DNA from 4 places in the Micrococcus sp. FDAARGOS_333 genome. Region 2 is predicted to be linked to each of the others. Evidence: riboswitches for the same ligand, from Rfam matches in the RefSeq annotation. Region 2 holds a riboswitch; each other region holds the start of a gene.
The links. Region 2 has a riboswitch for S-adenosylmethionine ahead of CEQ11_RS02805 (acyl-CoA dehydrogenase family protein). Riboswitches for the same ligand answer to the same signal wherever they lie in the genome.
Positions count from the first base shown of each region.

Region 1 (7,655 bases), 480 kb from region 2:
ACGCCGTGCAGGCCTTCGTGAAGGCCCGCGCCGCCGTGCAGGGCTGATCGACCCGAGACGACGCCGAGGCTCGGCCCGAGGCGACGCTCAGGAGACGGGCCCGGACCACCGGCTCACCGGCTGGGGTCCGGGCCCCCCATGTCGTCAGCGGGCGCTTTCGTTCGTGAAAGTGTCGAGACCGGCCGCGGTCCGGGCCCCTCCCATATCGTCAGCGAAAATGCCTGGGAAGCGGACCGGACGGCGCGCGGCGGCTCCGGTTCTGCGAGCGACAGCGCCAGGGGCTCAGAACGCGGTCATCGCCCGCTCGATGCGCGGCAGGACCTTCCGCAGCAGCTTGTCCCAGCGCAGCGGCCGGCCGGTGAGCTCCTGCCGTGCGCGGGCGTCGTCCAGCGCCTCGAGTGCCGCGTTGCCGAGCCACACACGGACCCGGCCGGCCTCGTCCGTGTCCCGGGCGATCTCGTCGATGAGGTCCTGGCCGTGCCAGATCGCCAGGTCCGCGACGTTCCGTGCCGGGTCTCCGGCATGCGCCAGGTCCCAGTCGAGGATGCCCGCGAGCCTCCACACGACCGCGTCGCCCTCGCCGGGGACGGGCACCCAGCGCAGGTTGTGGCCGGCCAGGTCCCCGTGGACCAGCCGCGGCGCCACGGCGGGCTCGGAGAACCAGGTGCGGACCGTCGTCGCGATGACCTCCACCGCCTCCTGCCAGGACTGCGGCAGGGCTCCGGCATGCTCGGCCGGCAACGCCGCCGGCAGCGCCCGCAGTGCCTGGATGCGCTCGTCCGTCCACGGTCCGCGGAAGGCCCACGCCGGGCCGAGCCCTGCGGCCACATCCCCATCCGTGACGTCCACGGCGTCCAGGGCGTCCACGATCCCGCGCAGCACTGCCGGGTCGCCCTCGTGCACCGGATGCGGCTGGCCGGGCAGGTAGGGCTGCAGCACCGCCGCGGTCAGCGGCACGCCCTCAGCCGTCTCGGCGTGCCACACCTCGGACAGCGGCGCCGGCACGGAGAACGGCAGGCCCCGTGCGGCCAGCGCCTGCAGCAGGCCCATGCGACGAGGAAGGTGGAAGGCCGGGGAGTCGTCCGGCGCCCAGCAGGTGCCGGGGGCGGCACCGGCCTCCGCCATCCGCGTCATGCGCAGCACGGCCACGTCGTCCAGGACGAGCACCCGGTGGAACTGGCCGGACTCCTCCACACGTCCGGCATCCCAGCGCGCTCCGGTCAGCCGCTCGGCGGTCCGGGCGTCCACGTGGGGCAGCAGTCGCTCGGCGCAGGTGCGCGCGAGCCCGATCTCTGAGGGAAGCGGATCCGACGCCATGACTGACACCGTACCCCCGGCGGACGGACCTACACTGCGCACGTGAGCACCTCCGGAACCACCACCCAGGCCAGTCAGGGCCCGACGACGGCACGCCCCTCCGGCGCGCTGCCCGCCCCTTCGGCGCGCACCGTCCGCTGGGAGGTCGCGATCGTCCTCGGCCTGTCCCTGGGCAAGTCCGCGGTCTACGCAGTGGTGCAGCTGCTGGACAAGATGACCCAGGGGCCGCTGCAGGACCAGACGACCGTCCTCAACCCGGTCCTGAACAACCGATGGGTCTTCGACCTCACCTACCAGCTGCTGAACATCGGCTTCGCCCTCGTCCCGGTGGCCCTCGTGCTCCACCTGGTCCGGCTGCGCGGCCGCAACCCGTTCCGCGCGTTCGGCCTGGACTTCCGCCGCCCGTGGGCGGACCTCGGCTGGGGTTCCCTGCTGTTCCTCGTGATGGGCCTGGGCACCCTGGCCGTCTACGCCGGCGGCCGCGCCCTCGGCGCCACCACGGCGATCGTCGGCTCCGCCATGGACGACACCTGGTACGCCGTGCCCGTGCTGGTCCTGTCCGCCCTGCGCCATGCGCTGGTGGAGGAGGTCATCGTGGTGGCCTGGATGGTGGACCGGCTGTCCTATCTGCAGCAGCTGCGCTCCTGTGGTCTGGCGGGGGAGCAGGCGCCGCTGCTGCCGGCCCCGCGCACCACGGACACCGGTGCCTTCCTGCCGGTCCGCGTCACCGCGATCGTGATCGGGCTCGCCGTGCTCCGCGCCGGCTACCACCTGTACCAGGGCATCGGCCCCGGACTGGGCAACGCGGCGATGGGCGTCGTCTTCGTGCTGTTCTACCTGCGCTGGCGCCGCGTCATGCCGCTGGTCGTCGCCCACCTGCTGCTGGACGTCACCGGGTTCGTCGCCGCCCCGCTGCTGGCTCAGCTGGGCTGGTTCGGCACCTGACCGTCCCCGTCCGAGGCCCGGTCCGATGCCCAGTCCGACGTCCGGTCCGTCCCCGTCCGACGCCAACTGGTGAGGACACACCTGCCAACTGGTGAGGACACACCCTCATCGCCCGCACAGGAGGGGTGCCAGACGGTGTGTCCTCACCAGTAGACAAGTAGGCCAGCAGACCAGTAGGCGAAGAGCGCCGGGGGAGGCCGTCAGGAAGGGCGCAGGGGGGGTGGCCGTCAGGAAGAGCGCCGGGGGAGGCCGCCGGGAAGAGCGCCGCGGGTGAGGGCGGCCGTCAGAGGGTGACGGTGCCCCGGGGGGTCTCGAACCGCACGGTCAGCAGGCCCGGGGTGCCCGAGGGCGCGGCGTACTCGATGGTGAGGTCCTCGACCTTCTGGGACGGATCGTCCAGGCCCAGCCAGGAGCGGACACGCTCGCGGGAGCCGGCCAGGGTGAGCGAGGAGATCGAGGCCTGCGCCGGGGCCGCCAGGGAGGGGTGGAGGTCCTCGGTGCCCTCGTCCCAGCAGACCAGGTACGGGACCTGCGGGTCCGCGATCAGGCCCTTGATGCCGATCTGCTTCCAGGTCAGCTCGCGGCCGTCCGGGAACTTGCGGTTGCCGGGCACGGCGGAGCGGCCGAGGCGCTCTTCGAAGGCGGAGAGGTCGTCTGTGGCCACGACCCAGCCCATCCAGCCGCCGCCCTGCTCGGAGCGGGAGCGCACGGCCTGGCCGAACGGGGCGTTCGCCGCCGCCGGGTGGTCCAGGACCTCCACGACCTCCAGGTACTGGCCGTGGGCCATGGGGAACAGGGCGTTGCGGGTGCCGAACCGAGGGTGCACGCCGCCCTTCACGCGCTCCACGCCGAGGGCGTCGGAAACCCGTTCCACGGTGGCGTCGAGGCCCTCGGGGCCGGCGGCGTAGGACACATGGTCCAGGCGGATGGTGCTCACGAAGATCGTCCTCTCGTCGGCCCAGGGGATGTCAGCCGGGCTGTCGTGAGGCTCAGGCTAGCCCTGTGTGACGAAGGACATGAAATCGTGACGAGCCGGTGTGCGGTCGGTGTGTCCCCGATGCCACACTGGCGGCACGGTCACGAGAGCCAGCACCAATGCCCCGGCATTCTGGCCGGCAACCCTCCCCACCGCGGCGGGGTGCCCCGGGTGACGACCAGGCCGGCCCCAGACCGGGGCCCGGCAAGCGCGGTCGTGTCATGCGCCCGCTCCCGCACGGGCGTGCCAGAGCCCCGGACCTGCTCAAGGTCCACGGCAGTCCGAGGCGCGGGGGCATGGCCGACCCTGACAGCCCCAGGAATCCGCCATGACCACCCAGAACAGCGCCCCTGAGACGAGCACCTCCGCGAACGCCGAGACCCCCGCCGCCGAGGCCTGGGGCTTCGAGACCCGTCAGATCCACGCCGGCGCCGAGCAGCCCCACGCCCACGGCGCCACCGCTCTGCCGATCGTGCAGACCACGTCCTTCGACTTCCCCAGCTCCCAGGTTGCCGCGGACCGCTTCGCGCTGGCGGACCTGGACCCGCTGTACACGCGGATCGGCAACCCCACCCAGCAGGCGGTGGAGGAGAAGATCGCCGCGCTCGAGGGCGGCGTGGGTGCGCTGCTGCTGTCCTCCGGGCAGTCAGCCACCACGTTCGCGATCCTCAACGTCGCCGGCGCCGGAGACCACGTGGTGGTCTCCACCTCGCTCTACGGCGGCACACAGAACCTCTTCAAGCACACCCTGGCCAAGGTCGGGGTCCGGACCACCTTCGTGCAGGACCCGGACGACCTGGAGCAGTGGCGGGCCGCCGTCCGCCCGGAGACCAAGGCGTTCTTCGGCGAGTCCCTCGGCAACCCGCGCGGAGACGTGTTGGACGTCGCCGGAGTCGCCGCCGTCGCCCACGAGGCCGGTGTCCCGCTGATCGTGGACAACACCCTGGCCTCGCCGTACCTGTTCCGGCCGATCGAGCACGGTGCGGACGTGGTCACCCACTCGGCCACCAAGTACCTCGGCGGCCACGCCGCGGCCATGGCCGGCGTGATCGTGGACGCCGGCACCTTCGACTACGGCAGGTACCCCGAGCGCTTCGGAGGCTTCACCGAGCCGGACGAGTCCTACCACGGCCTCGTCTACGCTCGGGACCTCGGTGCCGACGGTGCCTTCGGCGTGAACCTCTCCTACATCCTCAAGGCCCGCGTGCAGCTGCTCCGTGACTACGGATCGGCGATCTCCCCGTTCAACGCCTTCCTGGTGAACCTCGGCCTGGAGACCCTGTCCCTGCGCATGGAGCGCCACGTGGCCAACGCCCGCCGGGTCGTCGAGTACCTGGACGGCCACGGGCAGGTGGAGGCCGTGGTCCATCCCGAGCACGCCTCGAGCCGGTGGAACGCCCGTGCGAAGGAGCTGTTCCCGCGCGGCGCCGGTGCGATCGTCTCCTTCGAGATCGCCGGCGGCCGCGAGGCCGGCGCGGCCTTCGTGGACGCTTTGACCCTGCACCACCATGTGGCGAACGTGGGCGACGTCCGCTCGCTGGTGATCCACCCGGCCTCCACCACCCATTCCCAGCTCACCGAGGACGAACAGCGCGCCACCGGCGTCACCCCGGGCCTGGTCCGCCTCTCCGTGGGCCTGGAGTCGATCGAGGACATCCTCGCGGACCTCGAGACCGGCTTCGCCGCCGCCTCCGGCGCCGTGAGGCACGACGACGGCCCGGCCGCCTCCGCAGGGGAGGCCCGGTGACCGCGGTGGACGTCAGGGGCACCCGCACCGATCTGCCCGCCGGCGGGTTCCACCGGCTCTGCGTCGGGCCGCTGGACACGGAGACCGGCGGCCACCTGCCGGCGGTGGAGCTCGCCTATGAGACGTGGGGCACGCTGAACGCCGAGGGCACCAACGCCGTGCTGGTCCTCCACGCCCTCACGGGAGACACCCACGTGGCCGCCCACCGCCAGGACCCGAGGACCGGCTGGTGGGATGAGCTCGTCGGTCCCGGCTGCGCCGTGGACACGGACCGCTGGTTCGTGGTGGCGCCGAACATGGTGGGCGGCTGCTCCGGTTCCACCGGCCCGGCGAGCCCGGCCCCGGACGGACGTCCGTGGGGCTCGCGGTTCCCGTTCATCACCCTGCGCGATGCGGTGGAGGCGGAGGCACGGCTGGCCGACCACCTCGGCATCGCCCGCTGGCATGCCGCGATCGGCGGGTCGATGGGCGGCGCCCGGGCCCTGGAGTGGGCCGTGAGCAGGCCGGACCGTGTGGCGGGCGTGGGGGTGCTGGCGTCGACCGCGCACTCGAGTGCCGAGCAGATCGCCTTCGCCCAGTCCCAGGCACAGGCCATCCGCCTGGATCCCCAGTTCCGGGACGGTGACTACTACGGAGGACCGCAGCCCGAGGCCGGCCTCGGCATCGCCCGGCGCATCGCCCACATCACCTACCGCAGCGCCGAGGAGCTGGCCGTGAGGTTCGGGCGCCGCCACCAGGGTGAAGAGGATCCCTTCGGCACGGCGGCAGGAGAGCGTCTGGGCCGGTACCAGGTGGAGTCCTACCTGGACCATCAGGCCTCCAAGCTGGTCGGCCGGTTCGACGCGAACGCCTACCTGACCCTCACCGAGGCCCTCATGAGCCATGACGTCAGCCGTGGCCGCGGGGGCGTGGCCGAGGCGCTGCGGCGGTTCACGGGCCGGGCCTTCGTGGCCGCCGTGGAGTCGGACCGGCTCTACCTCCCCGCCGAGTCCCACGAACTGGCCGCGCTGCTGCCGGCCCGGCCGCAGGTGCACATGATCGACTCACCGCTCGGGCATGACGGCTTCCTGGTCCACTACGGGCAGGTCGCCGAGCAGCTCCGGCAGGACCTGGCCCTCTGAGCCGACGGCGGCCCGGACGCACCGCTTGTGCGTCCGGGCCGTCGTCGGGGCGGCGGGTTCTCAGCCCTTGTTGCGGCGGGTTCTCAGCCCTCGTTGTAGTCCGAGCCGTGCGGCATGTCCGCGCCGAACAGGGGAGCGGCGTCGGGGCGCTTGGCGCTGCGGCCGTCTCCGGAGGAGACGCCCTTGATGCGGCGGATGACCCACGGCACCAGGTGGGTGCGCGCCCACACGACGTCCTCGGCCCGCGCGTGGCGCCAGTTCCGCGGCGGCAGCGGCTTGGGCACGAACGGCTCCAGGTCGTGCTCCACGTTCAGCGTCTCCAGGACCATCGCCGCGATCGTGTGATGTCCGGTGGGGGAGAAGTGCAGGCGGTCCTCGGCCCACATCTCCGGGCGGGAGAGGACCTTCAGGGACCACATGTCCGGGACCAGGCAGTCGTGGCGGGCGGCGATGGTGCGGACGTTCTCGTTGTAGATGGCCACCTTGCCGCGGATGCGGCCGAGCACCGGGGTCTCCTTCACGTCCGTGGCATTGAAGAGGAGGATGGTGGCCCCGGAGGCGGACAGCCGCTCGACCGCAGTGTCCAGCCGGACGGCCACCTCGTCCGGGTCCGCCCGGCGCAGGATGTCATTGCCGCCGGCGCAGATGCTGACCAGGTCCGGCTGCAGCTCGAGGGCGGGGTCGATCTGGTCCGCCGTGATCTGGTCCAGGAGCTTGCCGCGCACTGCAAGGTTGGCGTAGGCGAAGCGATCGTCGTCCGGGGTGAGGCGGGCGAGTTCTTCGGCCACGCGGTCGGCCCAGCCGCGGTGGTATCCCGGCTTCTCGGCCACCGGGTCGCCGATGCCCTCGGTGAACGAGTCGCCCAGGGCCACGTAGCGGCGCCACGGATGCGTGGTGGGCGAAGCGGCAGGGGAGGCGTCGTCGGGACGGGAGGCTGTGGAGGAGTCTGGGTGCGGAGTCGTCACAACAGTGCATTCTGGACCCCAAAGGGCATGTGGAACAAGGAATCGGAGCGGGATGCTCCACTTCGGTTGCTCCGCATACGCTGGACGCCATGACTTCCACCACCGAGTTCACCGTCCGCTGGTCCCACCCTGAGGGGGAGCGCACCGATCACCTGCTGGTGATGCTGCACGGCTTCGGCGCGGACGAGAACGACCTGTTCGGCCTGGCCCGCGAGTTCCCGGAGCGGCTCACCGTGGCCTCCGTGCGCGCGCCGCTGCAGATCCCGATGGGCGGCTTCGCCTGGTTCCCGCTGTCCCAGGACCCGGTGACCGGGGAGATCGGTTCGGACGCCCCGTCCGTGCGCGCCGCCGTTGAGTCACTGCAGGCCTGGGTGGAGTCCGTCCGCGCAGACTTCCGGTCCGTGACCCTGCTCGGCTTCTCCCAGGGCATGGCGATGGCCATGTCCCTGCTGCGCCTGGACCCGGCCGCCTACGCCTGCACCGTGGGCCTGTCCGGCTTCGTCGCCGACCCGGACCGCGCCGAGCCCGAGCTCGCCACCCTCTTCGACCGGGACGACGAGGTCGCCCGCGTCCGGCCGAAGGTC
Region 1 is NZ_NJFJ02000001.1:1,076,995-1,084,649, forward strand. Features, by position in the region: gene CEQ11_RS04780 (glycine C-acetyltransferase) at 1-47, shown strand, start outside; gene CEQ11_RS04785 (phosphotransferase family protein) at 283-1,317, opposite strand; gene CEQ11_RS04790 (CPBP family intramembrane glutamic endopeptidase) at 1,360-2,262, shown strand; gene CEQ11_RS04795 (VOC family protein) at 2,546-3,199, opposite strand; SAM riboswitch class IV at 3,338-3,455, shown strand; gene CEQ11_RS04800 (O-acetylhomoserine aminocarboxypropyltransferase/cysteine synthase family protein) at 3,567-4,985, shown strand; gene CEQ11_RS04805 (homoserine O-acetyltransferase) at 4,982-6,106, shown strand; gene CEQ11_RS04810 (SGNH/GDSL hydrolase family protein) at 6,190-7,071, opposite strand; gene CEQ11_RS04815 (alpha/beta hydrolase) at 7,161-7,655, shown strand, end outside.
Region 1: another riboswitch for S-adenosylmethionine. It lies ahead of CEQ11_RS04800 (O-acetylhomoserine aminocarboxypropyltransferase/cysteine synthase family protein); the one in region 2 lies ahead of CEQ11_RS02805 (acyl-CoA dehydrogenase family protein).

Region 2 (7,655 bases):
CCATGAACATCCCCATGGGCGGAGACCCCGTGAACATGGAGGTCATGAGGCTGGACGGGGATGCGTACCTGAAGGTGAAGTCCGACGGCGAGGACAATGCCTTCACCGAGATGCTCGGCGACAAGTGGCTCAAGATGTCCGCCTCGGAGGCCGAGGGCATGGGCGAGTTCGCGATGTCCTCCTTGGTGGACCAGATGGTGGAGGACATGCCGAAGAGCGATCACTTCGACGGCCACGACATCGAGGCCGAAGAGGTCGAGATCGACGGTGAGAAGTACGACAAGTACGTGATCCCTGAGGATCTCCTTGAGAGCGAGGACGCCGGGGACGTCTACTACGTGGACCGTGATGACAACACGCTGTTCCGGGTGGAGGGCACGAAGACCGAGGACGGCGGCCAGGAAGCCGTCGTGACGTTCACCGACTGGAACGAGGTGGAGGCTCCGGAGGCGCCGGCAGAGGACGAGGTCGTCGACCAGTCCGATCTCATGAACCCCTGACACCCACCCGTGAGGGGAGGCCGGACGTTTCCGGCGCCTGTCTCCGGCGCCCCGCCGGACTCCCCACTCGTTTTCGCTCGCGAAACGGGAGGCGACGCCTCCCGTTTCGCGAGCGAAAACGTCTGGGGCGGGGGCGGGAGTCGTCAGAACCTCACCGGCGGGCGGCGACCGCCTTCTCTATCTCCGCCACGCACGGCTCGTTCTGCAGGCTCGTGGTGTCCCCGAGGGCGTCACCGGTGAACAGCTGCGTGAGCAGTCTCCGCATGATCTTGCCGGACCGGGTCTTCGGCACGTCCGGCACGAACACCACGTGCGCCGGCTTCGCCACCGGGCCGATCACCCGCGCCACGTGCCGCCGCAGCTGCTCGGCCTGCTCTGCGGTCTCCTCCGGGCGGCCGGCCACGGCGAACCGCTCGTGCGCCACCACGAAGGCCACCGCCGCATGCCCGGTCTTCGGATCCGGGACCGGGCACACCCCGGCCTCGATCACCTCCGGGTGTGCCACCAGCGCCGACTCGATCTCGATGGTGGACAGTCGGTGCCCGGAGACGTTGATGACGTCGTCGATGCGCCCGAGGATCCACACGTCCGAGTCATCGTCCCGCTTGGCGCCGTCCCCGGCGAGGAACCAGCCCTGCCGCGCGTAGTCGGCCCAGTAGGAGTCGTAGAACCGCTGCGGGTTCCCCCATACGGTGCGGGCCATGGACGGGGAGGTCCGGGTGACCACGATCTTCCCCTGCAGGTGGGCGCCGACTGAGGTGCCGTCGTCGTCCACCACGTCCACGTCCACACCCGGCAGCGGGCGGGATCCGCAGCCGGGCTTGAAGACGGTGTCGGTCGGGCGCGGGGAGAGCACGGTGGAGCCGGTCTCGGACTGCCACCAGGTGTCCACCATCGGCACGCCCACGGCGCCGTCGCGGGGCACCGGCGCCCTACCCGCCGCGGCGGCCTGACCGTCCAGCCGGTCCAGCGCGTCCCGGCCGATCTGCGTGCGCGCCCACACCCAGGCCTCCGGGTTCACCGCCTCGCCGACGGTGCCGATCAGGCGGATCGAGGACAGGTCGTACTCCGCGGGCACGCCGTCCGGGTGCCAGCCCATCAGCGATCGGATCAGTGTGGGAGCCGTGTAGTAGCTGGTCACCCCGTAGCGCTGGATGACCTCGAAGTGCCGGCCCGGGTGCGGGGCGTTCGGCACGCCCTCGTAGATGACCTGGGTGACGCCGTTGCTCAGCGGCCCGTAGATCTCATAGGTGTGGGCGGTGACCCAGGCCAGGTCCGCGGTGCACCAGTGGACGTCGTCGTCGCGCCGTGCCGGGTCCGGGTGGGAGAACAGGAAGTCGTGCGTCCACGAGGCCGCGGCGAGGTACCCGCCGGAGGTGTGCACGAGCCCCTTCGGCTGCCCCGTGGTGCCGGAGGTGTACATGATGAACAGCGGGTGCTCCGCGTCGAAGGCGCGCCGGGTGTGGACGTCCGGCTGGCGGTCCACGACGTCGTGCCACCACAGGTCCCGGCCCTCGGTCCACGGGATGTCCCGGTGGCCGGTGCGGTCCAGGACGAGGACGTGCTCGATCGCGTTGTCCCCGGACACGGCCTCGTCCGCGTTGGCCTTCACCGGCACGGCCGTGCCCCGGCGGAACTGGCCGTCCGTGGTGACCAGCAGCTTCGCCCCGGTGTCCTCGACGCGGAACCGCAGCGCCTCCGCCGAGAACCCGCCGAACACGAGCGAGTGCACGGCGCCGATCCGCGCGCACGCCAGCGTGATGACGATCGTCTCCACGAGCACGGGCAGGTACACGACGACGCGGTCGCCCGCCTCGATGCCCAGCTCCTCGAGGGCGTTCGCGGCCTGGGCGACCTCGCGCTGCAGCTGCGCGTAGGTCACCGCCCGGCGGTCCCCGGGCTCGCCCTCGAAGTACAGCGCCACCTTCTCCCCACGCCCGGCCTCCACGTGCCGGTCCACGCAGTTGTACGCCACGTTGAGCCGCCCGTCCGCGTACCAGCGGATCTGCGGGGCGGCCCCGGCGGCCGCGTCCGTGGGGACCGTGTCCGTCACCTGGGTGAAGTCCGTGTCCCAGGTCAGCCGGCGGCCCACCGCCTCCCAGAGGGCGAGTCGGTCGGATTCGGCGACGACGGCGCCGTCGCCCCGACCTCCATGGGCCCGTCCCGCGGGCCGTCCCGGGTGGACGTCCGGGTCCGCTGCGTCCACCAGGGACTGCGGCAGCGGACCGGGCAGCGTGGCCAGGGCGGCGGCGGGGACGCCGTCGTTCGGGCCGCGGACGGGATCCGGCGCGGGGAGGGCCGTCTCGGCGACGGCCGCGGCGGTGCCGGCTGCGGACACGGGCATGGGGTGTCTCCTTCCATCGGTCCTGGCGGGAGCACCCGCAGCCCGCGGGGAGGCGGCGGACCCGGGTTGCTGCGGCGTCGAAGAGCCAGGTCTCTGGTGCCGCTCCGGATGGTGTGCGCATCCACGGTAGGCCCGCGGTGTGCCGCAGACGCGGTGCCGGTCCGGCTGGTGGGCGTGGACGCGTTGCGCCAGGTCATCTGGGCGGCGCCGACGGGCGACGCCCGTCCGGCGAGGGTGTCCATGACGGACGTGAGGCGGCTGCCTTCCGTGGCCGGGCGGGGCCGTGCTGTGCTGTGGCCGACCCATCCAGAGCGGCCGAGAGATCCGGATCGACGACGCCGCAGCAACCCCCTCATCCCTGCCCGGCAGGGTCGGGACGGTGCTACCGCCGGGACCGATGGAAAGGAGCCCGCGCATGTCCGCGCCCCTCACCGCACCCCACGACCCGACCGTGAACGCGGTCCCCACCCGTCCGCCGCTGGCCGTCACCCCGGACGTCCCGGACACCGACGACCTCGCTCGACTGCGGCAGCGGTTCGCCCCGATCTTCGAGCGCATCGCCGCCGGCGCCGCCGAGCGGGACGTGAACCGCGCCCTGCCGTACGAGCAGATCCGCGAGCTCAACGCCGCCGGCTTCGCCACCCTGCGCGTTCCCCGGTCCCACGGGGGACCGGAGGTGAGCGTGCGCACGCTGACCGCCCTGCTGGTGGAGCTGGCGGCCGCCGACTCGAACGTGGCCCACCAGTACCGCTCCCACTACGGGTTCCTGGAGTCCCTGCGCCACAAATCGTCCGCCCAGCAGGAGCGCTGGTACCGGTTGATCCTCGAGGGAGCCACCGTGGGCAACGCATCCACGGAGACCTCGGGCAACGCACTGGGCACCCTCAACACCCGGCTCGAGCCCCGTCCGGGCGGCGGCGCGGTCCTCACCGGGCGCAAGGGCTACGCCACCGCGTCCCTGTTCTCCACCCACACCCGGGTCTCCGCGGCCATCACGGACGACGACGGCAGGACGACGCCGGGCCGCTGCTTCGCCGTGGTGCCCGTCGATCACGAGGGCGTCGAGCTCTACGACGACTGGGACGGCTTCGGGCAGCGCCTCACCGCCACCGGCACCGCCGTGTTCACGTCCGTCCCCGTGGACGGCGCCGACCTCTTCGACCGTCAGGCCGGCACGGCCGAGGCCGTGATCGAGGCCGCCTACTTCCAGCAGTTCCTGCTGGCGGTCCTGGCCGGCATCGCCACCGGCGCCCGGGACACCGCCGCCGAGCTGGTGCGCGCCCGCACCCGCACCTTCAACACCGGCTCCGGCGCGCTCTACCGCGACGACCCGCTGATCCAGGAGGCCGTCGGACGGATCGCCGCCACCGCCTTCTCCGCGACCGCCGCCGTGCTGCACGCCGCCGACGCCCTGGACCCGGCCATCGCCGCGGTCGACGCCGCCGCCGAGGGCGAGGACCTGGCCCTGGAGGTCTACGCGGCCGAGCTGGCCGTGGAACAGGCCCAGGTGACCGTCCCCGAGGCCGCGATCCGTGCCGCCTCCGAGCTGTTCCACGCCGGCGGCGCCTCCAACACCCGCTCCGGCAAGGCCCTCGACCGGTTCTGGCGCAACGCCCAGACCGTGGCCACCCACAACCCCATCCCGTTCCGTGCCCGCTCTGTGGGCGACTGGTTCGTCAACGGCACCCTGCCCGAGGGGCTGAACGCCATCGGCGACGCCGCCGGCGCGCCGAAGCACTCCGAGCAGGGCGGCGCCCCGTCGGCGTCCGGGGCCGAGGCCGGCCCGGCGGTGGGCACTGCGCCGAAGGGAGGGGCACGATGAGCACCGCCTCGTTCCGCCTCTGCGCCTTCGAGATGATGACACCGGTGCATCAGTCTCCGGGGCTGTGGCGCCACCCGGACTCCCGCATCGCGGAGTTCGACAGGCTCTCCTACTGGGCCGACCTCGCCCGCACGGCGGAGGACGGCGGCTTCTCCGCGATCTTCCTCGCGGACATCCTCGGCCTCTACGACGTCTACGGCGCAGGCGTGGAGGCCACCGTCCGCGGCGGCGTGCAGTGGCCGCTGCTGGACCCGTTCACCGCGGTCTCCGCCATGGCCGCGGCGACGGACCGAGTGGGCTTCGGCGTCACCGCCTCGGTCACCTACGAGCAGCCCTATCTGCTGGCCCGCACCCTGGCCTCGCTGGACCACTTCACGCACGGCCGGATCGGCTGGAACATCGTCACCAGCTACCAGGACTCCGCCGCGCGGAACCTCGGCCTCCAGGAGCAGATCCCACACGACGAGCGCTACGACCGCGCCGACGAGTACCTGGACGCGATCTACCGCCAGTTCGAGGGATCCGTGGAGCCCGGCGCGATCCTCGCTGACGCGGACGCCGGCGTCTTCGCCGACCCCGCCAGGGTCCACCCGGTCGGGGCCGACGGCCCCCACGTGAAGCTCCCCGGCGTCACCCTTGCCCACCCCGGCCCGCAGGGCACCCCGTTCCTGTTCCAGGCCGGCGGCTCCCCGCGCGGACGGCGCTTCGCCCAGGAGCACGCCGAGGCCGTCTTCTACATCGGCCCCACCACGTCGCATGTGCGCCGGTTCGTGGAGCAGACCCGCGCCGAGCTCGCCGAGGCCGGACGGCCCGCGGACGCCATCCAGGTGTTCGCCATGGTCACGGTGGTGGTGGACGAGACGGACGAGCAAGCCCGGCAGCGGCTTGAGGACTACCGCCGGTACGTGGACGTCGAGGGGGCGCTCGCGCTCTTCGGCGGCTGGACGGGCGTGGACCTGTCCGGCCTGGACCCGGACGCCCCGCTGGAGCATGTGGAGAACGAGACCTCGCGGACGGCCCTGGCGGCCTTCACCACCCAGTCCCCGGACCGTGAGTGGACGGTGCGGCAGGTCGCGGAGTTCGTGAGCATCGGTGGCCGCGGCCCGGTGATCGTGGGCTCGCCGCAGACCGTGGCGGACGAGCTGCAGCGCTGGCAGGCCGAGACCGGGGTGGACGGGTTCAACGTCTGCGCCGCGGTCCGCCCGGCCGACCTCGAACGGTTCGCCGACCTGGTCACCCCGGAGCTGCGCCGCCGTGGTGTGCTCGCCGAGCCCGCTGCCGGCCGCACCCTGCGGGAGAACCTCACCGGTGCCGGCCCCCGGCTTCCCGAGGATCAACGCGGGGCAGGGTTCCGCCATGGCACCGACACCACCGTCAAGGAGGTCTCTTCATGATCACCCTGCGCGACGTCACCACCGTCTTCAGCACCCCCACCGGTCCGTACACCGCCGTGGACGGGGCGCACCTCGAGATTCCGGCCGGCAGCATCCAGGGGATCATCGGATTCTCGGGGGCGGGCAAGTCCACGCTGCTGCGCAACATCAACCTCCTCGAGAGGCCCACGTCCGGGCAGGTGGTCGTCGGCGGCACCGATCTGACCGAGCTCTCCGTGGAGGAGCTGCGCCGGGCCCGGCACGGCATCGGGATGGTGTTCCAGAACTTCAACCTGGTCAACAACCTGACCGCCGCCAAGAACGTCGAGCTGTCCCTGAAGTTCGCGGGCGTCGCCGGGACCGAGCGTCGTCGTCGTGCCCTGGAGGCACTGGCGATCGTGGACTTGGCGGACAAGGCCGATTCCTACCCGGCGGCCCTCTCCGGCGGGCAGAAGCAGCGGGTGGCGATCGCCCGGGCGCTGGCCACCGAGCCGGCCGTGCTGCTGTGTGACGAACCGACCTCCGCCGTCGATCCCCGCACCACCACCTCCGTGCTGCAGTACCTCGCGGACATCAACCGGGACCTGGGCATCACTACCGTGATCGTCACGCATGAGATGAACGTGGTGCGGGCCCTGGCCGACCATGTGGCCGTCATGGAGGCCGGGCGAATCGTGGAGCGGTTCGCGCTCGCCGAGCTGGAGGCCGGCACGTTCACTCCGGCGACGGCGATCGGCGCCCACCTCGTGGCCGACGAGATCGTCCTGGACCGTCGTCGGACCCCTGTCGGTGCCGGGGTCACACCCGGTGAGGAGGCCCACCATGGCTGAGTTCCTCGACCGCCTCGTGGAGGTCGGCCCCGAGCTGGCGACCTCGCTCTGGCAGACCGTGCTGATGCTGCTGATCGCCATCCCGATCGCGGTTGGGCTCGGCACCCCGCTGGGGATCTGGCTGCACACCCACGGTCCGCGCGGCCTGCAGCACACGCCCCGGATCCACCGGATCGTCGACGCGATCGTGAACGTGGTCCGTTCCTTCCCGTTCCTGATCCTGCTGATCGCGATCATCCCGTTCACCCGGTTCGTGGTCGGCACCACGATCGGCACGGCCGCGGTGATCGTGCCGCTGACCATCAACGCGATCCCGTACTTCGCGCGCTTCGTGGAGCAGAATCTCGGCCAGCTCGACCCCGGCGTGGTCGAGGCGGCTCGGGCCATGGGAGCCACACGCGGTCAGATCATCCGCGACGTCCTCCTCGTGGACGCGAAGCCCGCGATCGTCGGCTCCGCCACGATCATGACCGTCTCCTTCATCTCCTACTCGGCCATGGCCGGGCTGGTGGGCGGCGGCGGGATCGGCGACTTCGCCATCCGCTACGGCTACTACCGCTACGAGCTGCCCCTGATGGTGGTGGCGATCGTGCTGATGATCGCCCTGGTGGCCGTGGTGCAGACCGGCGGTGCCCGCTGGGCCCGTGCCCTGGACAAGCGGAGGTGAGGGGCATGGCGCATCACAGCACGACGCCGGTCACCCGCCGCGGTCTGCTCAGGACCGGTGCGCTGGTGGTCGGCGGGATCGGCGCCGGTGGAGTCCTGAGCGGCTGCGGTGCCGTCGAG
Region 2 is NZ_NJFJ02000001.1:597,705-605,359, forward strand. Features, by position in the region: gene CEQ11_RS02795 (hypothetical protein) at 1-500, shown strand, start outside; gene CEQ11_RS02800 (AMP-binding protein) at 652-2,844, opposite strand; SAM riboswitch class I at 3,144-3,248, shown strand; gene CEQ11_RS02805 (acyl-CoA dehydrogenase family protein) at 3,260-4,666, shown strand; gene CEQ11_RS02810 (LLM class flavin-dependent oxidoreductase) at 4,663-6,060, shown strand; gene CEQ11_RS02815 (methionine ABC transporter ATP-binding protein) at 6,057-6,869, shown strand; gene CEQ11_RS02820 (methionine ABC transporter permease) at 6,862-7,536, shown strand; gene CEQ11_RS02825 (MetQ/NlpA family ABC transporter substrate-binding protein) at 7,542-7,655, shown strand, end outside.

Region 3 (7,655 bases), 2.1 Mb from region 2:
CGCCGCCGAGACCCGCTGGGAGGCGGCCAGCTCCGGGCCGAGCTGGCGCACGGTGCCCAGCGGGCCGGTGTGGGCTTCGCCGTCGGTGGAGTCGAACCGGTAGGACACCACCTGGAATTGCCGGGGCGAGAGGCTGGAGGCGGCCACGGTGGTCACCGCGAATCCGGCGTCCTTCAGCTGCTGGGCCACTGCGTCGATCGTGGCGAGGTTCTCCGGTGTGAGGTCCTCCCCCACATCGGCCACCCGGACCCGCACGGTGCTGAAGGGCCGTTCCAGCCCGAGGGTGGCGGCCGAGGCCGCGTCGACATAGGCGGCGGGCATCTGGTTGGCCAGGCCGAAGCCGGTGGAGGCAGGCTGCAGACGCACCTCGCGCGGGGTGCCGTCCGGGTCCGCGACGAGGGTCGTGGGCAGCTCCACATCCGTGAGCAGCGGGGCGATCCCCGCCAGGTCCGTGTCCGGTTCGGGGACGAGGGTGCCCACGCTGACCAGCAGCGGGGCGTCGCCCGTGCCGAAGCGACGCCCGTCGTCGGTGGCCGCGTAGTAGGCGGACTCGCGGGACGTGGACGCCGGCAGGGCCCGAGCGACGGCGACCTCGGGCCGGCCGGGGAGCGTCCCAGAGGCGGTCTCCACGCCGGCGGCCTCGGCCAGGTTCCCGTCCGCCGTCGTCGGCCGGGTGAGGGTGCGCGTCTCCTGTACCAGAGACAGACGAGGTGAGTCATAGCTCAGGACCGGGTCCTGGCCCGTGGTCAGCCCGGGCACGGGGATGACGGTGACCCCGAGGCCGAGGCCGCCGAACCGCCCCGAGACGTCGGAGGTGGAGACGTCCTCCTGCGTCGCCAGACCGCCCGTGGGCAGCTCCCAGGTGGGCAGGCCGAGCATGCCGCGCGGACCGGTGGGGTCCCGTGGGTCCACCGGAGCCTGCTCGATGCGCAGGCGGGTGGCCGGTTCGCGGTAGGGCTTGGCGCGCACCTCCAGGGACAAGGGCGCCGAGCCGACGCTCGTGGCGAGCACGGGGACCGCGCTCAGGGACTCCGCGGAGCGACCGGTGGTGTCCGCGAGGATCTGCAGGTGGGCGGGGAGCCGGTCCTTCGCCTCGACGAGCGCACGTGCCTCCTCGGTTGCTGCGCCCGAGAGACGGTCGACCACTGCGGAGAGCGACCCGGCAGGCGAGGACTGGGCGAGCACACGGAACGCGTCCGCGGCGGCCGTGTTGCCGCCGAGGTCCAGCAACGTCGCCTCCGCCGCGGCGTCCACCACCACCATCCGGTTGCCCTGCGGGTCGGGTTCCGCCCACGGGGCGGCCCAGTAGGTGCCGGCGGGGACCTCACGCTGCGCAGGCTCGGGTGTGCGTCCGCGGGGTCCGAGGGCGAGCGTGGGGAGTTCGACGTCCGTGCAGGGGCCGGGCTCAGGAGGAGCTGGATCGCAGACAGCCTGGTCCTCCAGCAGCGGCCGGGCGTCCTCGATCGGGCCATCGTCGGAGAAATAACCGATGAGCGTGGTGTCCATACCGAGCACGGGACGGCGGCCGAGGCCGTCGTCGGTGTGGACACGGGCCTCCAGGTCGAACGCGCGGGGACCCTCCACGCTGCCGTCCGCCGGGTACCCGATCATCACGGCATCCTGGTTGGCCACGCTGCGCACGCCGAGGTCGCCGAGCGGGGCGGCGACCTCGACGCCGGACACCGCGCGGATGCGGTCGAGGTCGGCGGTGCTGAGGCGGTCGGCCGAGCTCGTCCACGCGGCCGTGTCCAGCGGAGCGGAGAGCGCTTCAGAGCTCGGGGCGGCACCGGGGGCGGAGACGACGAGGTCGTAGGTACCGCGCCAGCTGCGATCGACAAGGTCCCGGAGCCGCTGTGTGGCCTGCGCCTGGACGGTGAGGCCCACGACAAGTGTCAGGGCAAGGGCACCGGCCACCAGCCGGAGCATGCGAACGCTCGGCAGAGCCGGCCAGGCGGGAGCGGTGCGGCGAGACGCTTCTCCCGGGGATTCACGTCCCGCCGCGCCCCTTCTCCGAGGCTGCGTCATTCGGAGAGTGCAGTCAGGACGACCCGGAACGGGGAATCGTTGTCCACCGTGACCGTGAAGGTCATGGGTCCGGCCTCTGGCACGGGAGCCGTCGCCGCAGACCAGTCACCGCACGCACCCTCCGAGCCGGCCATCCACGTCTTCTCGTCCTCGCCTTCCCGAGAGGTGTGAATATCCGTCTTACCCGTCGCGTCCGAGGGGCAGAGCAGGATGACCCGCAGAACCGCACCCTTCTGTGCATCCACGGTGATCTCCTGCGAACCGGTCCCGACCGCTTCCTCGAGCACAGACTCCGTCGCCGGGTCGAGGTAGCCGGCATCCGGATGCTGGCGTGAGTACTCGACCAACGTCATCCCGTCCTTCTCGAAGAGAGCGGCCGGAAGCGCCTCCTCAGCGTCCGAGCCTGACGAGCCCGCGCCGGAAGCGGCCGTGGACTCCGCAGAAGATGCGGACGCGTGTGCCGGGTCACTCGATGACGCTGCAACACTGGATTCCCCCGAACTGGACGTCTTGTTGTCCGAGGCGGAGGAGCATCCTGTCATGGCTGTACCGAAGAGAATCGCCGCGACGATAACCGAGGCGCAACGAGTAGATCGCAGGAGGGGGAAGGAGGACATGATTGACCTTCTTGTCATGAGTGAACGAAACGGGAGTGCTCTGGCGCCGAACCTTTCGAGTTCGACGCCGGAGCACTTCCCCTGGGTCAGAGACGGTAGTGCTGAAAGTGGAACTGCTGCCATGGAGTGGTGAACGACCCGCTACGCACGGTCACTACCTTGCAGTTCCTGGTCAGCATCTGGCGCTTCCAAGTTCCCTTAGCCCGCTTGGCACCAATCACGAGCTTGCCACCGTTCTTATAGCTAGCCGGCACCTTCCACGCTCCACTGATCGTATTGGTGGAGGAATAGGTGACACCCACTCGGGTGCCTACCTTGGCCGAAACACCCGCGAGGATTGCACGAACATCACCTGACACCTCGCCCGTAATGTCCCCGCTGACGGCAAACGTTCGTCCAGTCGCGATGGAGAGGGTCACGCCGGGCGCCCCAGACACAGAGGAATAAGCCGAATGGGACTTCTTGAAGGTATTCGAGGTCACATTGACAGTCGTCCAACTCTCCTCTGCACAGTCGGCGTTCGGCGAGATGACACCCCCCTCCGGGGATGAGGTCACCGCCCCCGCTCCCGGGGCTGCCGTCAGCGCAGCTGCCACAACGACCCCTGCCGATACCGCCGACAGCTTCTTCTTGATGTCCATCCACATGATCCGACCCCTTTCAGGTGAACCGGCCGTGGGGCCGCGGGTTGCGGTCTCGAGCTCCCCCCTCTCTCGAGTAGCGTCATCCTGACCCAGCCGCCCTAGATGTGTCAAGCATCACATTCTGGCAGTGCTCCGCCGAGACTACGGCGCAGGAAAACCGTCGTTTCGCCGCTGCTCGGCACGGCGACGGCATCGGTGTGACCTCGCGTGTCGTTCACAGGGTCGACACCTTTGACGCCCCGGCGTGCCCGCTCCTACCGTGGAGCCCAGAATCACGAGTTCCCGCCATTCACGGCCCTGGCCGGCGGGACGGCAACCCTCTCAACGCTGCAGTGGGGTGCTCCAGGTGAGGATTCGGCCCTCCGGCACCCCGGTTGGGCAAGTACAGCGTCTCTGCGGACACGTCGGTCCGCCCGCCTGCACCGCAGGGCCGCGTCCGTTCCGAAGGGATCCGACGCATGACCACCACCGCACTGCTCTCCCCCGCCACCGCCGCGCATCCGCGCTGGGACGAGGACATCACACCCCTGAACCTGCGCCGAGGACTCGGCGCGTTCCCCACCGGCGCGGTGGCCGTCACCGGCCGGTCGGGCGGTGTGGACGAGGTGATGGTGTCCTCCTCCTTCGCCGTGGGGATCTCCTGGGAGCCGGCGCTGGTGTCCTTCTCCGTGCAGAAGTCCTCCCGCACGTGGGCCCGTCTGCGAAACGCGGACACCCTCGGCGTCTCCCTGCTCGCCGAGGAGCAGCACCACTTGTGCCGTCAGCTGGCCTCCCGCACCGGAGACCGCCTCGCCGGGCTGGAGCTGCACCGCACCGGCCGGGGCACCCCGTTGCTCGAGGGCTCCTCGCTGTGGTTGGAGACCCGCCTGCACGCCGAGGTGGACGCCGGCGACCACACGGTGTTCCTGCTGGAGGTCCTGGGCTTCGCCGACCACACGGACGTCCACGCCCCGGCAGCCCTGCACCACAACGCCTTCACCGGGTTGCGCCCGCTCGCCTGATCCGCCCGGATCGCCTCCGCCCGCCGGCGGCGGGAGGCACGACGACGGCCGCCCCGCGTCATCCGCCCGTCCCCCTCCCTGCGACAGGGCCGGGAGGACAGCGGCCGGTGTACCGCCGTCGTCGGGAAACGTGAGACGATGGGCAAGAAGCAGTTCTCCCTGTTTACCCGTCTTCTTGCAGTACCCGGGCCTGACGGCCAGGGGGCGTTGGTCTTCGCGGTGCAGTGTCACCGCTTCACCCGTGCCGCGAGCCCGCTGCACGGCACCGACGCCGACAGCCTGCGCACCGCAGGCGGGCACAGCGAAAGGACACCCCCATGACCGTGGGCACCGTCAAGTGGTTCAACACCGAGAAGGGCTTCGGCTTCATCGCTCCGGAGGACGGCTCCGCCGACGTCTTCGTGCACTACTCCGCCATCCAGGCACAGGGCTTCAAGGAGCTCCAGGAGAACGACCGCGTGGAGTTCGAGACCGTCCAGGGCGACAAGGGCCTGCAGGCCGCCAACGTCACCCGCCTCTGAGTCCGTGACACCCCGCCCGGCGGGGCGCTGACCTGGGCATGAGACCACGCCCAGGGCATGGACACAGGAGTGTCACAAGGGCCGGTGAGCCGCTAGAATCGTCTTTGCAGGCGTTCGACATGCGGCCGACCGGCCCTCGTGCATCCAGACCTGACTGCACCCGGCACCGGCCATTAGCCCGGAGGGGACCCACTGATGACCGCACGCAGCACCACCGGCTCCGCACACGCGCGCGCCCTCGGCGTGACCGGCGTGCTGCTCTCTGCCGCCGTGCTCGCCGGCCCGGCCCACGCTGTGGAGACCGCCGAGCCGAGCACCGCGCCGTCGTCGAGTGCGGAGACCACCACCCCGGAGCCGACCGAGGAGCCGACCGAGGAGCCGACCGCTTCCCCCACGGAGGACCCCACCAAGGAGCCGACGCCGTCCGAGGATCCGTCGCAGAGCCCGTCGGGTGACCCGGCCGAGCCCGCTGAGGACCCCACCGAGGATCCGTCGCCGAGCCCGTCCGACGACCCGTCCGAGGAACCCACGCCGTCACAGGAGCCGTATGCCTCGCCGTCGGGCACCCCGACCGAGCCCACTGAGGACCCCACCCCCTCCGAGGACCCGACGCCGTCCGAGGACCCCACCGAAGACCCCTCCCCGTCACGCGAGCCCTCCCCCTCGCCGTCTGACGACCCCACTGAGGACCCCTCCCCCTCCGAGGACCCCTCGCCGAGCCCGTCGGACGACCCCACCGAAGGCCCCTCCCCGTCACGCGAGCCGTCCCCCTCGCCCTCCGACGACCCGACTCCGAGCCCGTCGGACGACCCGACCGAGGACCCCACCCCGTCCGAGGAACCGACGCCGAGCCCGACCGAGGACCCGACGCCCAGCCCGTCCGACGACCCGACCAAGGACCCGACGCCCAGCCCGTCCGACACCCCGAGGTCGCCCAGCCCGTCCGACACCCCGCGGTCGCCGAGTCCGACCCCGCCGCTGTCCACCCCGTGGACCCCGCACGCCTCCTCGGCCCCTGACGGCCCCGGCAGCCCATCCTCGACCGCGCCCGGCACCCGGACGCCGGCCCCGTCCTCCGAGGTGCCCGGTTCTTGGACCCCGTCGCCGTCCGCCGACGGCCAGGACGACTCCTGGACTCCGGCCCCGAGCCCCGGCACGGACGACGCCCCGAGCCCCGAGGCCTCCGGGACCCCCGGAGACGGCGCGATGTCCCCGTCCGGCGAGCCGCTGGACCTGGACTTCTACCCTGCGCCGACCCCCGGTGGGGCCACCGAGGCCCAGGGCGCCGCGTCCCTCGGCTCGAACGACGGTTCCAGCCGCAACAGCACCCTGCGCGACGCCTCGGACAGCGCCCTGTCCGGCCTGCAGAACTCCGGCCGTCTCCTCGAGGACGACGCCCTCGCCGCCCTCGAGCACGCGCAGAAGGAGAAGCTGGTGAAGCCGCAGGCCTCCGGCGACCAGACCGAGGACCTGCGCAGCATCCTCTCCGAGGGCGAGACGGACGATTCCTCCATGGACTGGGCGGAGCGAGGTCCGCTCCTGGCCCGCGTCGGGCAGGCGCCCGGGTGGCTGATCGCCGTGCTGCTCGTCAGCGTCGCCACCCTCGGCGCGCTCGGCTACCGGTCCTTCGCCGCCTTCCAGCGCCGCCGCGAGGAGCGCCAGGGCGGCTGACGGTCCCACCCGCACACGGAAGAGCCGGCCCCGGCAGACCGTCTGGTCTGCCGGGGCCGGCTCGTGTCAGGACCGCGGCGGGTCCGCGGGGTCAGGCGCGGCCCTCGGGGTCACGCGCCGACCTCGGGGTCAGGCGCGGCCCTCGGGGCGGTCGCCGCCCTCCACGGTCTCGGTGGTGCCACGGCTCGTGTCCTCGTCGCCTTCCTCGATGCGGCGGTTGCCGTGATCGTCCTGGGACGGGCCGGCGGCGTACGGCTCCGTGTGCTCGTCGTCGTGCGGATGCTCGGCGGTCTCATCGCGGACGGGGGCCTGCTGTGCAGCAGTGGAGCCCCCGGCAGCCGAGGTGCTGCGGCTGTCCTCCACTGCGCGCTGGCCGGTGACTCCGTTGCCGTAGTAGTCGTACAGCGACTGGCCCTCGGCCAGCTGGGTCACGCGCGGCATCGGGGAGGTCGACGGATGCGCCTCCTCCGCGGCGGCCGACGCGCGGCGCTCGGCCGCATTCGCCTGGGCGCGCTGGGTCGGGGTGACGAGCAGCTCCGAACGCCACTCCGGGTTGTGGTCGTTCAGGTACTGGATCGGGGCATGTTCGCCGAAGTGGTCGGCGTCCGCCTCCTCCCAGTCGAGGTCCCAGCCGCCCGGAGGGGCGTTCAGGAGCTCGTTCTGGCGGATCCAGCGGTAGATGGACGCGTAGGAGCGGGTGCTCAGGTGGTCCACACGGCGGCGCAGCATGCGCGTGTTCAGCTGGGACGGGTCGGTGACGCCCATGGACGCCATGATCTGCACGGCCTCGCGCACGGTGAGGCGGTGGTAGTTGTACACGCGGGCGGACTTGTCCTCCACGTCCAGGGCGCGCATGAGGCGCGGGTCCTGGGTGGCCACGCCCACCGGGCACTCGTTGGTGTGGCACTTCTGGGCCTGGATGCAGCCGGTGGCCATCATCATGGCGCGGGCGGACATGGTGAAGTCCGCGCCCTGGATGAGGCGCTTGACGATGTCCGAGCCGGTGGCGATCTTGCCCGCGGCGCCGATCTTCACCATGTGGCGCAGGCCGGTGCCGACCAGCGCGTTGTGGACGAGCATGAGGCCCTCGGTGAGCGGGGTGCCGATGTGGTCGGAGTACTCGAGCGGGGCGGCGCCGGTGCCGCCCTCCGAGCCGTCCACGATGATGAAGTCCGG
Region 3 is NZ_NJFJ02000001.1:2,651,412-2,659,066, forward strand. Features, by position in the region: gene CEQ11_RS11830 (hypothetical protein) at 1-1,926, opposite strand, end outside; gene CEQ11_RS13205 (hypothetical protein) at 2,022-2,642, opposite strand; gene CEQ11_RS11840 (hypothetical protein) at 2,729-3,283, opposite strand; SAM riboswitch class IV at 3,557-3,677, shown strand; gene CEQ11_RS11845 (flavin reductase family protein) at 3,745-4,287, shown strand; gene CEQ11_RS12790 (hypothetical protein) at 4,426-4,608, shown strand; gene CEQ11_RS11850 (cold-shock protein) at 4,605-4,808, shown strand; gene CEQ11_RS11855 (hypothetical protein) at 5,004-6,479, shown strand; gene CEQ11_RS11860 (FMN-binding glutamate synthase family protein) at 6,609-7,655, opposite strand, start outside.
Region 3: another riboswitch for S-adenosylmethionine. It lies ahead of CEQ11_RS11845 (flavin reductase family protein); the one in region 2 lies ahead of CEQ11_RS02805 (acyl-CoA dehydrogenase family protein).

Region 4 (7,655 bases), 1.7 Mb from region 2:
GCCAGGCAAGGCCACCAGGCCCCCTCACTCCCCGCCCAGCTCCTCCCGGAGGATCCGCGCGCCGGCCACGAGCGCCGCCGTCTTGTCCCGCGCCACCGAGCGAGCCAGCGGCGCCATGCCGCAGTTGGTGCTCGCGATCAGCTTGTCCGCGTCCACGAACTCGAGGGTCTCCCGGAGGGTCGCCGCGACCTCCTCGGGCGTCTCGATCTCGTCGCTCGCCACGTCGATCGCGCCGACCATCACCTTCTTGCCGCGCAGCAGGCCGATGAGCTCCGCCGGCACCCGGGAGTGGTGCCGCTCCAGGGCGATCGTGTCGATCGTGGACTCGCGCAGCAGCGGGAACGACGTCTCGTACTGGCGCCACTCCTCCCCGAGCGTGGCCTTCCAGTCGTTGTTCGCCTTGATCCCGTAGCCGTAACAGATGTGCACGGCCGTCTCACACGTCAGGCCCTCGGCCGCACGCTCGAGCGTCGCCACGCCCCAGTCACGGACGTCGTCGAAGAACACGTTGAACGCGGGCTCGTCGAACTGCACGACGTCGACGCCCACCGCCGCCAGCTCCCGCGCCTCCTCGTTGAGGATGCGCGCGAACTCCCACGCGAGCTTCTCGCGGCTGCCGTAGTGGCGGTCGGCGAGGGTGTCGATCATGGTCATCGGCCCGGGCAGGGTCCACTTGATGGGCCGGTCCGTCCGCGCGCGCAGGGCCTTCGCGTCGTCCACGAACACCGACGACGGTCGGCCCACCTCCCCGACGACGGTCGGCACGCTCGCGTCGTACCGGTCGCGGATCCGCACCGTCTCGCGGCGGTCGAAGTCCACGCCGCCGAGGTGCTCGATGAACGTGGTGACGAAGTGCTGGCGGGTCTGCTCGCCGTCGCAGACGATGTCGATGCCCGCGCGCTCCTGGTCGGCCACGGCGAGGGCGAGCGCGTCGAGCTTGCCCTCGCGCAGCTGCTCCCCCTCGAGCTTCCAGGGTGACCAGAGCGTCTCCTCCTCGGCGAGCCAGCCGGGCTTGGGCAGGCTGCCGACGAGCGTGGTGGGGATCAGGGTGGTCATCGGGTCTCCTCGGTGTCTCGTGCGGCGTGGGCGGTGGCCCAGCGCTCCAGCAGGTCGCAGTGCGGTCCCACGAAGTGCTCCTGCGTGTACTCCCCCTGCTCCCGGCCGAGGCGGGCCCGCTCCTCGCGGTCGTAGGCGATCCGGGTCTGCGAGAAGTCGCCGTGGTCCAGGCACGGCCGGTAGACCTCGCCGGCCCTGGTGTTCGCGTTGTAGATCTCCGGCCGGTAGATCCGCTGGAAGGTCTCCATGGTGGCGATCAGCCCGGCCAGGGAGAGGTTCGCGTGGTCGTTGAGCAGGTCGCCCCGCGAGTAGAACGCCAGCGGCGCCACGGCCCCGCGCGGCAGGAAGCACCGGATCCCCAGGCCCATCCGGCCGAAGTAGCGGTCCGTGCGGGAGGGCTCGTCCTGGCGGTACTCGACCCCGAGCACGGGGTGCTCGTTCGTCAGCCGCCGGTAGGTGCGGCTCGTGGACACGCTGATGCAGATCACGGGCGGATGCGGGAACCGCTCCCGGTACGCCTGCGAGTCGAGCAGGTGCCGGAACAGCCGCCCGTGCAGGTCGCCGAAGCCATCTGGCTCCTCGGTCCCCGGCGACGTCGCCGCGTGCGCGGGCAGCACCACGGAGAAGTCGTGGTCGCGGACGTAGGAGGAGAAGTTGTTCCCCACACTGCGGCCGAGCACGGCGCCCGTCGCGCGCTCGACCACCCGCACGTCGAGCATCTCCATGAGCGGGAAGTCGACGTCCGCGCCGTCGTCGGCGGTGAAGTGCACGTCGATCGAGACGATCTCGATCCGCGCCGTGTAGCGGTCCCGCTCCGGGTTGTCCCAGGGGGCGAGGTCGTTGAGGCGCCCGTCGATCATGGCCAGGGCGGCGCGCAGGTTCTCCCGCCGGTCCGCGCCGCGGGCGAGGTTCGCGAAGTTCGTGGTGGCGCGCGTGCTGGTGGCGGGCGTGTAGTCCTCGTCGAACGGCGTGGTGTGGACGCTGAACGTCAGGTCGTCCACGCGGGTGGGCGCGGTGCTCGGGACAAGTGTGGCGTGGCTCATCGGGTCCTCTCCGGGGTGCGGACGCGGGTGGTGCGGTGGTGGGCGGGTGCGGGACGGGGCACCGCGGACGACGACGGCGCCCCGCGGCCGGCGGCGACGCGTGCGGCGCACTCGAGGCCGGCCTCGAGGTCCGCCTGCAGGTCGGCCACGTCCTCGATGCCGACGGAGAGCCGGACCAGGTCCGTGGGGACGGCCAGGGGCGTGCCCCGCACGGAGGCGTGGGTCATCTCGGAGGAATAGCAGAGCAGCGATTCGACCCCGCCGAGGCTGACCGAGAGCGCGAACAGCTCGGTGGCCTCGGCGAACGCGCGGGCCGCGGCCTCTCCCCCGGCCAACCGGATGGAGACGATGCCGCCGAAGCCGTCCATCTGCCGCGCGGCGAGCGCCTGGCCCGGGTGGTCGGGCAGCCCGGGGTAGAAGACCTGGGCGACCTCGGGGCGGCCCTGCAGCCAGCCCGCGAGCGCGGCGGCGTTGGCGCCGTGCCGGTCCATGCGCAGGCCGAGCGTCTTGAGGCCGCGGGCGGCGAGGTAGGAGTCCTGCGGGCCGGCGACCGCACCGGCGGCGAACTGCTGGTAGGCCACCGCCTCGGCCAGCGCCCGGCCGCGGAACTCGCGGTCGGCCACCACCACGGCGCCGCCGAGCACGTCCGAGTGCCCGCCGATGTACTTGGTGGTGGAGTGCACCACCACGTCGGCGCCGAGGTCCAGGGGCCGCTGGAGGTAGGGCGAGGCGAACGTGTTGTCCACGACCAGCAGCGCGCCGGCGTCGTGGGCGATCTGCGCCCAGGCGGCCAGGTCCGCGATGCCGAGCAGCGGGTTGGAGGGCGTCTCCACCCACAGCAGCGCGGTGCGGCCGGGGCGGACGGCCGCGGCGACCGCCGTCGGGTCGGTGATGTCCACGGGGGTGTTGGACACGCCCCACGGCTCGAGGACGGTGGTGATGAGGCGGTGCGTGCCGCCGTAGCCGTCACCGCCCATCACGATGTGGTCGCCGGGGCGCAGCACGGCCCGCAGGAGGGCGTCCTCGGCGGCGAGCCCGGAGGCGAACGCGAACGCCCGGTCGCCGTGCTCGAGGGCGGCGAGCTGGGTCTCGAAGCCGTTCCGGGTCGGGTTGGAGCCGCGGCTGTACTCGTGCCCGGCGCGCAGCTCGTTGATGCCGTCCTGCACGAAGGTGCTGGTCTGGTAGATCGGCGGCACCACGGCGCCGGTCAGCGGGTCGGGCTCCTGGCCGGCGTGCACCGCGGTGGTGGTGAAGCCGCGGACGGCGGGACGGGAGACGGAGCGGGTGGTGTGGTGGACGGCGGTCATCTCAGCGCACCTCCTGGGTGACGGCGGTGGTCTCGGGGACGGCGGCGGGCGTGGTGGCTGGGACGGCCGGCCCGGCGGCGGTCACCACGGCCAGGGCACGGTCCAGGTCCGCGATCAGGTCGTCGGGACACTCCAGCCCGATGGAGAGCCGGACGGTGGTCTCGGCGATCCCGGCGGCCTCGCGCTGCTGCCGCGTCAGGCGACAGTGCGTCATGGTCGCCGGGTGCGAGACGAGGGACCGGGCGTCGCCGACGTTGACCACCAGCTGGAACAGCTCGAGCGCGTCGAGGAACGGGGCCACGGCCTCGGGACCGCAGGCCAGGTCGAAGGAGAACACCGATCCGACGCCGTCCGGGAAGTCGCGGGCGGCCAGCGCCGCGCTGGGATGCCCGGCCACGCCGGGGTGGTGCACCCGCGCGACGGCGGCGTGCCCGGCCAGGTGTTCGGCCACGGCCAGGGCGGTGGCGGTGTGGCGGGCCACGCGCAGGTCGAGCGTCTCGAGCCCCTGGATGAACTGCGCCGCGCTCGCGGGGGCGAGGGTGGGGCCGAGGTCGTGCAGGAACTTGCTGCGGGCCAGCGTCAGGTAGGCGCCGCGGCCGTGCCGCTCGACCAGCGTCTGCCCGCCGTAGCGGGCCTTGGGTCGGGCCAGCTGCGGCCACCGGTCCGGCGCCGCACCGTAGTCGAACGTGCCGCCGTCCACGATCGCGCCGCCGAGCACCGCTCCGTGCCCGCCGAGGAACTTGGTGGCCGAGTGCACGACGACGTCGGCGCCGTGCTCCAGCGGCCGGTAGAGGGCCGGCGTCGCGAGGGTGCTGTCCACCACCACGGGCACGCCGGCAGCGTGGGCGAGGTCCGCGAGCGCGGGCAGGTCCGGGAGGGTGGCGAGTGGGTTGGTGATGGCCTCGAGGAAGAACGCGCGGGTGTCGGGCCGGACCGCGGCCGCCCACGCGGGCGGGTCCGCCGGGTCCGCGAAGGTGACCTCGATGCCGAAGTCCGCGAACGTGTCCGTCAGCAGGTCGACGGTGCCCCCGTAGAGCTGGCTGGAGGCGACCAGGTGCTTGCCGCCCTGCAGCAGCGCCAGCAGGGACAGCGCGACGGCGGCCTGGCCGGTGGCCGTGGCGATCGCGCCGATGCCACCCTCCAGTGCGGCGAGGCGGTTCTCGAACACCGCGACGGTCGGGTTGCCCGTGCGGCTGTAGGTGAAGCCGGGGGTCTCGAGCCGGAACATCGATGCCGCCGTGGCGTGGTCCGGGAAACGGAACGCCGTGGTCTGGTGGATGGGCGGGACGACCGGCCGGTGGGGTGCGGCGGGCTCGTAGCCGGCGTGGACTTGTTGTGTGGCATGACGGGGCATCTGCTCTCGTCCATCGGTCCTGGCGGTAGCACCGGGCCTGCCGTTCCCGTGAGTCCGGGGTCGGCGGGCTGGTTGCTGCGGCGTCGTCGAGCCAGATCTCTCGGCCGCTCTGGATGGGTGGTGCGCCCATCCCACGCGGTGGGCCGCCGCGAGTCCAGCGGAGGTCCGGTCAGCACGTCACAAGGACGGACTCGCCGCCACCCGGAACCTGTCGGTGCCGTTCGCAGGTGCGGCGAGGTCCGGGTGACCCGTTGTGACGGCCCTGCGACCGGTACCCGTCATGCCGGCGGTGCCGACGCCACCGCCCGACGGTGGGGACCGGCACGTGACGCCACCCGTCGGCGGGTTGGGACGGACCCGGGGCGGATGCCTACGGTCGCCCCACCCGCCCACGGTGCGGCCCCACGGCCCGGTGACGATCCTCAGGTGCTACAGGTGGTGGGTGAGCTGGAGGCCGCCGCGTTCGGGGCGCAGGCGGCGTTCGACGCCGTCGTCGGGCCCCTGGATCGTGCGCTGCGGGCCGAGGCGGCGGGCGCACCCCTGGCCGAGGCCGAGGTGGACGCGGTGTACACCGCCGTCTACGCCGCCCAGCAGGTGATCGCTCGGGCCGCCCTCGACGCGGCGACCGGCCTGTTCGAGGTGGGCGGGGCCTCCGCGACCCTGCGCACACGCGGGCTGGACCGGCGCTGGCGCAATGCGCGCGTGCTCGCGAGCCACAACCCGCTGATCTACCGCGCCCGGCTGCTCGGCGACCGGGCCGTCAACGGCACGCCGCTCGAGCGCCACTATCGGCTGGGCGGCTGAGACGCAGGACGGCGTGGCACCGAGTCACGGGGACCCGGCGCCACGCCGGGCCAGACAGTCGCCGAAGACACCGGACCGCATCGATGCTTCCCGCAGGCCCTTCTGTTTACCGAAACGTCATCCACACCGGATACACTTCTCAGAGTTCTCAGGCCACACCCACCATTCTCCGGCGCAGGGACTGGTTCCCCCGTGAGGCCGAGAGACCTGAGAAACAGCACTATGCTACGTGTGAGTGACATTTCCCGAAAGGAACTCCTGATCCGATGACGGCAACATCAGCGCGCCCGAGGTTCGACCGCCTGCCTCCCCTGGCCCGACATCTGCTGTTGATCCTCTGGGACAGCCTCTCCTGGGTCCTGGCGCTGCTGGCCTTCCTGCTGGTGCGGTACGACTTCGGCCTGTCCAACACCCAGTGGAACTGGGTCCTCCTGTTCACCGGCATCGCCGTGGTGCTACAGGTGGGCGCCGGCCTGGTCACGCAGAACTACCTGGGGCGCAACCGCGTCGGCAGCTTCTCTGACGTCGGGTGGACCGGCGTCCTCGTCACCGGCATCGCCCTGGTGATCGGCCTCGCCCTGAGCGTCGTCTCCGAGAACTTCCCCCGCGGCGTCGCGCTCACCCTGCCGCCGCTGGCTCTGCTGTTCATGCTGGCCGGCCGCTTCACAGTCCGCAATGTCACCGACTCCGGTCCCCGCGCCGACGTGAAGGACGCGGTCCCCGCGCTCGTCTACGGCGCCGGAAACGCCGGGCACCAGATCGCTCAGCTGATGCGCCAGGCCGAGGAGCCGCCCTACCGGATCGTCGGCTTCCTGGACGACGACAAGGGCAAGGCACGCCTGCGCGTCCACGGCCACAAGGTCCGCGGTCGCGGCAAGGACCTCGCCGCCGTCGCCGAGAAGCAGGGCGCGGAAGCGGTGATCTACGCGATCTCACGGGCGGATGCGGCACACGTGGACAACGTGAGCAAGGTCTGTGAGGACAAGGACCTCGACCTGATCATGGTGCCCCCGCTGCGCGAGATGGTGGGCGGCCAGGTCACGCTCGGATCCCTGCGTCACCTCAACGTCACCGACCTGCTGGGCCGCCGGCCCATCAAGACCGATCTGACCTCCATCTCCGACTACGTGACGGGCAAGGTCGTGCTGGTCACCGGCGCCGGCGGCTCCATCGGCTCCGAGCTCGCCGTGCAGCTGCACCGCCTGGGCCCGAAGAAGCTCCTGCTCCTCGACCGCGACGAGTCCGCCCTCCACGGCGTCCAGCTGGACATCTACGGCAACGGCCTGCTGGACACCGATGACATCGTCCTCTGCGACATCCGCGACACCGAGGCGCTCCAGGCGGTCTTCGAGCGGCATCGTCCGGAGGTCGTCTTCCACGCCGCCGCGCTCAAGCACCTCCCGATGCTCGAGCGCTTCCCCCTGGAGGGATGGCGGACCAACGTCCTGGGCACCCGCAACGTCCTGCAGGCTGCGCACACGGTGGGCGTCGAGCGCTTCGTGAACGTGTCCACGGACAAGGCGGCCGCACCCACGAGTGTCCTCGGAGCCACCAAGCGCCTGGCCGAGCGCCTCACCGCGTGGTACGCCAACGAGTACGGCGTCCCCTACCTGTCCGTGCGGTTCGGCAACGTCCTCGGTTCCCGCGGCTCGGTGCTGATCTCCTTCCGCAACCAGATCGAGAAGGGCGGGCCGGTCACCGTCACCCACCCGGAGGTCACCCGCTACTTCATGACGATCCCCGAGGCCTGTGAGCTCGTCCTGCAGGCAGGCGCGATCGGACGTCCCGGAGACGTGCTCGTGCTGGACATGGGTCAGCCGGTGAAGATCCTCGACGTGGCCAAGCGCATGATCGCCGAGTCCGGCCAGGACATCGAGATCAACTTCACCGGCCTGCGGCCCGGCGAGAAGATGCACGAGGTGCTCTTCAGCACTGCCGAAGCAGGAGCCACCAGCGAGCATCCGCTGATCAGCGAAGTCCAGGTGCCTGCTCTGGATCCTGTCGAGGTCGCCGCGGTGCCAGACGGCAGGCACGCGGTGCTGGGCATGATCACCGAAGAGCCGAACGCGGATGCGACGCCGGCCCACAAGG
Region 4 is NZ_NJFJ02000001.1:2,291,772-2,299,426, forward strand. Features, by position in the region: gene CEQ11_RS10125 (methionine synthase) at 25-1,056, opposite strand; gene CEQ11_RS10130 (putative oxygenase MesX) at 1,053-2,099, opposite strand; gene CEQ11_RS10135 (cystathionine gamma-synthase) at 2,096-3,406, opposite strand; gene CEQ11_RS10140 (O-acetylhomoserine aminocarboxypropyltransferase/cysteine synthase family protein) at 3,408-4,760, opposite strand; SAM riboswitch class I at 4,768-4,880, opposite strand; gene CEQ11_RS10145 (hypothetical protein) at 5,187-5,564, shown strand; gene CEQ11_RS10150 (nucleoside-diphosphate sugar epimerase/dehydratase) at 5,831-7,655, shown strand, end outside.
Region 4: another riboswitch for S-adenosylmethionine. It lies ahead of CEQ11_RS10140 (O-acetylhomoserine aminocarboxypropyltransferase/cysteine synthase family protein); the one in region 2 lies ahead of CEQ11_RS02805 (acyl-CoA dehydrogenase family protein).